2 regions of the Paenibacillus sp. FSL H7-0716 genome follow, and region 1 is predicted to be linked to the other one. Evidence: riboswitches for the same ligand, from Rfam matches in the RefSeq annotation. Region 1 holds a riboswitch; the other holds the start of a gene.
The links. Region 1 has a riboswitch for cyclic di-AMP ahead of MHH60_RS23345 (TrkH family potassium uptake protein). Riboswitches for the same ligand answer to the same signal wherever they lie in the genome.
Positions count from the first base shown of each region.

Region 2: linked by a shared signal. The riboswitch ahead of MHH60_RS27710 (3D domain-containing protein) and the one ahead of MHH60_RS23345 (TrkH family potassium uptake protein) in region 1 are both predicted to bind cyclic di-AMP.

Region 1 covers NZ_JBBODA010000022.1:39,143-42,563, reverse strand. Annotated here, with positions in the region: gene MHH60_RS23350 (CPBP family intramembrane glutamic endopeptidase) at 1-1,028, opposite strand, end outside; cyclic di-AMP (ydaO/yuaA leader) riboswitch at 1,349-1,526, shown strand; gene MHH60_RS23345 (TrkH family potassium uptake protein) at 1,588-2,946, shown strand; gene MHH60_RS23340 (potassium channel family protein) at 2,960-3,421, shown strand, end outside.
Region 2 covers NZ_JBBODA010000034.1:47,173-50,593, forward strand. Annotated here, with positions in the region: gene rnmV (ribonuclease M5) at 1-85, opposite strand, end outside; gene MHH60_RS27710 (3D domain-containing protein) at 262-1,428, opposite strand; cyclic di-AMP (ydaO/yuaA leader) riboswitch at 1,714-1,943, opposite strand; gene MHH60_RS27715 (TatD family hydrolase) at 2,142-2,912, opposite strand; gene MHH60_RS27720 (HD domain-containing protein) at 2,964-3,421, opposite strand, start outside.

The DNA.
Region 1 (3,421 bases):
CCCACTAAAGAGAAGTAGAGCAAGGAGGACATCAGCAGGCTGTACAAAGCATAAATGATAAACATAATGACAGAGGTAATCTGTGCTTCTAGCCCTTCGCCCGTAGATTCAGGCAGCATATTATAGGTGCTGATCATCATGATTACAAAATAGGCTGAGCTTAGGAATACTCCACGTTTAAAGGAAGTGTGCTCTCTTCTAAGAATACTGTAGACGAGTGCCAGAATTCCTAAAATCAGTGTGGGTATACCGTAACCGAATAATGTTAGCTTTTCCGCTAAAGAGGTCTGTCCTTGTACATAGGAGGTATGCCAAGCCGGTGCAGTGAAGCCGGCATTAAAGCTGGATACCTGCTCTCCACTGAAATCAAAATAATAGTGCAATAAGGATTCGCCGACCTGAACAGTACTATCCGTATACACTAGCCCATGGCTTCCTGTATTCGATTCAATTTGTAGCTTGGCAGGATTTACTTCCCATTCCTGAAGCCAAGGACGAGCAAGATTCTCCTTCTGCGCTAGAGTGAGGTCAGCTCCCTTGTCCTCTTTTGCACCAACGGAAGCGATGCCTGACCCCTCTTCAGAGGCAACTTTTGCAGCCTTTGAGAAAGCGACAATCTTACCGTTATACATATTGAGGTCAACAATGATTTGCGGCTCTTGCTCCGCTGACGGAGTAAGCGTTGCACGAAAGACATCAAAAGGATATTTTTGATCCAGTTTTTTCTTGGTGTAGTCCTCCACAAGCTTCTCGCGAGACATATAACCATAAAAGGAAGAGTCCGTCTCGTAAAGTACATTCCATTGATCGTTTGGTGCTTCGGTGTAGTTGAGCTTTTGTTCTGCAAATAATATGGCTTGGTCACGGGCTTCTGCCTTGCTAATGACGGTGGTATCTTCACCTGTAGGGCTACTAAGCAGTGAAGGGGAAATCTGAAACATAATAAATAGAATAAGACCGATAATGCCCGAGATGATGAGCCTCTTGGAGAGGGCACGTTGCTGTAAGGGCTGGCCGACGGGATTCATGTAACGCCTCCTTGTTATGTACTGACAATGTTATGTTCCATTATAGTATTAGTGCCTGGTTGGTTACAAAAATCATTATATGTTCTTTTTATGGGTAATAGAGATAGTATAGAATAGCCATGTGAATTTATACCATGAATTTTATCGTGTTCATTTCAGCATGAATGGTGAGAATCGGTGTAATTGCAGGGAAAACACGGAAAAGTGATGAGAAAAGGCACTCCTTTTGATGCAGTCTCTTTAAACCGCATTTTTTCATGTGAATGAGCATTAATTGTGTCTTTGTGAATTCACTAAATAACGTATATAATTTGTATGCAATTGTATAGTAGCCGAATTTCTGGTGAAAACGGGGGAACCATAAGAAGTGATGAAAAGTGGAGTGTACACGATAAATGGCACTTTCATCAGGGGTGAATTTCGTTCTGGGAACGAATAGGGCAGCCTGCATAGTCCGAATCCGTCAGCTAACCTCGTAGGCTAATTTACTGCAGGAACCAAGTCAGCATTGGTTTTCCAGTGCTTTTTTTGTTGGAATTTTTGATAAGAAGGTGAGCAAATGGCTTCACAGTTTCGCAGGATTTCTGAATTTAAGTTTCTAAAGCTCTCGCCGCCGCAGATACTGGTGCTGGGTTTTGCATCGATTATTTTGATAGGGGCCTTGCTGCTTATGCTCCCCATCTCAAGCACAAGCGGGAATTCCGTGAAATTTATTGATGCATTATTTACTTCAACTTCGGCAACCTGTGTAACAGGGCTTGTTGTGCTGGATACCGGAACTTCGTTCACGATTTTTGGGAAAACCGTAATTATGGTCCTAATCCAGATCGGCGGCTTAGGGTTTATGACCATGGCCACTCTATTTTCACTGGTGTTAAAGCGTAAAATATCTTTGCGGGACAGGCTAATCCTACAGGAAGCCATGAATCAAGGCTCTATGGAAGGAATTGTGCGACTGATCCGGAGAGTCCTTATATATTCTCTTGTCATAGAAGGCTGTGCCGCTTTGCTGCTGTCTATTCGCTGGGCTTTTGATATGCCGTTGGGAAAAGCGATTTATTATGGCATATTTCATGCGGTGTCTATGTTTAATAATGCGGGGTTCGATATTTTTGGGGATTTTCGCAGTTTAACTGATTACGTATATGATCCGCTTGTGAATATTATTGTGATGTTTCTGATTGTCTCCGGCGGGATTGGTTTTATTGTAATGTCAGATCTGGTGGAGTTTCGGGTAACCCGCAGGCTGTCTCTACATAGTAAAGTTGTCCTGTCCACCAGTACAGGGCTGATTCTGATCGGAGCTCTGGTTATTTTTATATTCGAGTTTACTAACACTCGTACCCTGGGTTCACTGAATTTTGGCGGTAAAATATTATCGGCCTTCTTTCAATCCGTTTCTCCCCGTACGGCTGGCGCGAACACAGTTGATATTGCTGGACTTCGGCAGGCTACACAATTTTTTATAGTGATTCTTATGTTTATTGGTGCTTCTCCGGGCTCAACGGGCGGCGGGATCAAGACAACAACCTTTACGATGATGATTGGTGCTGTAATTGCTATGCTGCGTGGACGGGAAGATGTTGTGTTGTTCCGTTATCGGCTGGCTCAGGAGCGCATCTACAAGGCATTAACGATCACGCTGCTGGCTTTGTTGTTAATCGCCTCTGTGTCGATGATACTCTCCACAACTGAAGACAGTAATTTCTTGGCAATCTTGTTTGAGACGACCTCCGCCTTTGCTACGGTAGGACTGACTATGGGGCTAACTCCGGAACTGTCAGCGATCGGTAAGATTCTACTCTGTCTGACGATGTTTGCAGGTCGGCTAGGTCCACTAACCTTAGCGTATGCACTCGGTCCCAAACAGGGTAAACCATTGTATAAGTATCCGGAAGGTAAAATAATTATTGGATAGGAGTTAATTAGAAATGAAAGCACAGCAATTTGTAGTAATCGGCTTAGGTCGCTTCGGTTCAAGCCTGGCGCTTGAGCTGATGGAAATGGGCTACGAGGTGCTCGGCATTGACCACCATGAAGAACGCGTGGAGGAAATGAGCGATCAGTTGACGCATACGGTAGTAGCAGATGCTACAGATGAGGGGATTATGCGCTCGCTTGGTGTACGGAACTTTGATTGTGGGATTGTTGCGATTGGTGACAATATGGAGAGAAGCATTCTGGCGGCCATTTTGTTGAAGGAGATTGGAGTCAAGCAAGTGGTGGCTAAGGCAATCTCCATCCTTCATGGCCGCGCACTGTCGCGGCTGGGGGTTGATCGGGTTATTTTTCCGGAGCGGGATATGGGGATTCGTGTGGCACACCAGCTGGTGACGCCCAATTTGCTGGATTATATTGAACTGTCCAAGGATTATAAAATTGTCGAGCTGACC
Region 2 (3,421 bases), on a different contig from region 1:
CTGTCTCAATGGTATCCGCTTCTACAGCACGCTTAATGGCTACGGTATCGCTTTTGCCTTCAACGACGATTAATTCCTTAATCATATTTCTTGACTCCTTCCAAAAAAAGCAAAAAGAAGAGGATTCGCTCCTCTTCTTTTGGTTAAAGAATGTATAAGTGATGAGCGGTTGCTCTGCGATCAACGAAATGATCATCCAGCGTTCCTTAACGGTTATCATCACTATAGCTTATCAAAGGATTTTTTGCAAAAGCTTCAGTTCTAGTTAAGCTCTGGTTTCACAGGTCCAATCACATAAACGGTACGTGATTTACGGCCGAAATTACGAGCATGGCTCAGGGAATCATAATAGACATCCACTTTATTGCCTTTAATGGCACCGCCAGTATCCTCTGCACGGCGGAATCCAAGCCCATCGATATAAACCCACCAGCCAATAGGAATTACATTCGGATCTACTGCAATTGTACGACCTTCCGTTACGCGTGTTCCGGAGGCAGTTTTAGTACCTATCCCTGGCTCTTCTGACGAATAAGCTGTCATGGAGACGTTCTTAATCATCTTCTTGTACTCAAAATCTACGCCAGCCTTGCTTGTGACGTTCTTAGTCTTAGCGCTAACTTTAGTCGTTTTGGAGGTAGTGCTTGATTTGGAAGTTGTTGTAGCTTTAGCAACTACAGTAGGCTTAGGAAGTGCTTTAGTACCAACGGCAATGATCTTATCTTTTGTTACCGTTTGTACTTCCTTGCCGATCATGCGCATAGAGGCCAGTTCTCCGTCTTGATAGATCTTTTCAATATGCTGAACCATGACGCCTGGTTTGCCTGCCTGTGCCACTCTAACTGTTCCCACAGTAAGGGAGGGATCTGCTGTCTTAATAACACGGAAAGGTAAGTTAGTTGTTCGCTGTACCGTTTGCTTGTTGATACGAACGATCTTAATCTCCATGTCAGCAGAGATGGTGGTGTCTAACGAAGGAAAAATCTTATCATAGCCTTCTAGGTTGATACCCAGTTTGTCAATCGCTTGACCGATAGTGTCTTCGGTCGTATATAACGTTTTTGTTGCTCCGTCCGCAGTAAGGCTAAATTTCTGCGCACGATTGATAACGACACGGTCACCGTCTTTTATTTCATCACTCAGACCTAAAGATAATTCATCATGCGGCTGCAGCGAAATTTGCTCTTTCTCCAACACATCACCTAGAAGTGCTTCTCGCGTTTCAAGTGTCTGTGTTTGCCCGTCTATTACTAAAACTAATTGTTTGTTACTTTGACCGTGTACGTACAGCAGAATTAACAGCGCGATTGCGATTGAAATCACACCTGCAAGTAAAAGTACGCGAGTATTTACTTGCTCCCACCGTAATGCGAAAGACCTGCTGGATGACTGCGAATCATGGGATACCTCTGGTTGGAATAAGCCCATTCTCTCCATCCTCCTTACATAGCCTCGTCGTCAATTTGTATATCATGAGGACTGAATTTCTTTGACGAAGCTATTTGAGATTGTCACAGGATACGCACGTATTAACTTAGCGTCTCCTGCTCATGGATCGCCTGCTCGGCACAGCTACTCCCACACCTGTTATATAACAGTATGCGGGCAACATTCAGTTTATTCAAAAATAAAGAAGCCTAAAAAGAGTTCTCTTGAGGACTCTTTCGTGGCTTCTCCGATGTCAGAATACGCGGGAATGTTTGTGCACGAGGTTGCCTCTCTTACTTGCGCTTACGGGGTTAGCTGTCGGGTTCGGACGAAAGAGAGACGCCCTATTTCAGGTCACCCGCTCACGGCGGTTGCCCTTAAATTCACCCCAAAGACCACGTGAAGAAATCAAATATTGTTCTGCGGCAATTCCTAGTCGTATTCAAGATACAGGCATGCGGCAGTCCAATATTGGTTCCCCCGTTCTCCATACGGAGACTCAGCGAGACGATCCATGAATCAATGGCTGTCACAATAACAACAGCTCACATCACTGAAAAGATGATATCCTGTTTTGATGCATGTTGTAAAGGACGATTCAACCACGTTTACGCAAATATATGGTTAAAATATTGTAATAATCAGCCGTTTTTATATTAAAAAAGTTTAATATATCGGCTATTCTCTATTTTTCACCCATTTTACTCCTGTTTTCAGACAATCCCAAATCGTTCCAGTGCGTTCGCATACGTAATTTTAGCCAATTCTTCCCATGTTAACCCTTTAATTTCAGCCGCAGCCTCTGCTACTAACTTCACATGAGCACTCTCATTTCGCTTGCCTCGGAAGGGGTGTGGAGTCAAATATGGAGCGTCTGTTTCGATCAATAATCGGTCCAATGGCGTCTGTGCAAGCACCTCTTTAGGCACTCTGGCATTTTTGAACGTGATCGGTCCTCCAAATGACAAATGAAATCCAAGGTCTAGGCACATTTTTGCTGTTTCCCAGCTGCCTGAGAACGAATGCATTACGCCACCAATTTCATTTGCTTTTTCCTCCCGTAAAATCCGTACGACATCTTCATGAGCATCACGGTCATGTATACAGATTGGCATTTTTAGTTCACGGGCTAGTCCAATTTGTTTGCGGAAGACCTCCTGCTGTACATCCTTGGGAGAGGTATCCCAATAATAATCCAACCCAATCTCTCCGATGGCCACCACTTTCTCATGGCTGCAAAGAGAGGCGATCCAATCGAGGTCGCCCTCTTTCATATCAATCGCATCCTGTGGATGCCAGCCCACCGCTGCATAAATATAATCATAAGATTCAGCCAGCTTCATCGTTGAAGGGATCGTTTCCCGGTTAAATCCAATATTGATCATCTTGCTGACTCCGGCCTCTACTGCACGAGCTATAACTTCCTCGCGATCCTCGTCGAATTGAGGCGCATCTAGATGTGTATGTGTGTCGAACAGATACATTTTAAAGCTCACTCCTTGTTGTTTTTATCAATAGTTCCATAAATATTTGTATTATTTTGCAAAAATCTCTGCTACAGAAGAGGGCAAGCGTGTAAGGGCTTTTTTCAGCTTATCCTGCGGAAAATATAGGTGATATCTGCCACGATGAATTCCGCTTATTGAGCGCACAATATCCGATACCTCTGAAATTTCCCGCAATTGCTCATTCCGATCAAGCAGTAAAATTTGATTATTGTCGAAGGCTGCTCCTGGACGGAACACATCATAAGGCAAATCTGTCGGATAATCAATCTCTAAGTCATATTCTGGGTTAAGTCCCGCTCCCGCAAAACTGCTGCGGATTTCCGCAATCATATCTGTATCCAAATTCTCGATCTCTACATATTTATACAGTTTACGATGAATAAAACGGGTACACAAGTCGCTTAATAACTCATCTTCTTCAAGTGTCCATTGCATAAAAGCAGTCTGTACCAGTGCCTCATCAAGCATTAAATATTGCTTCACTG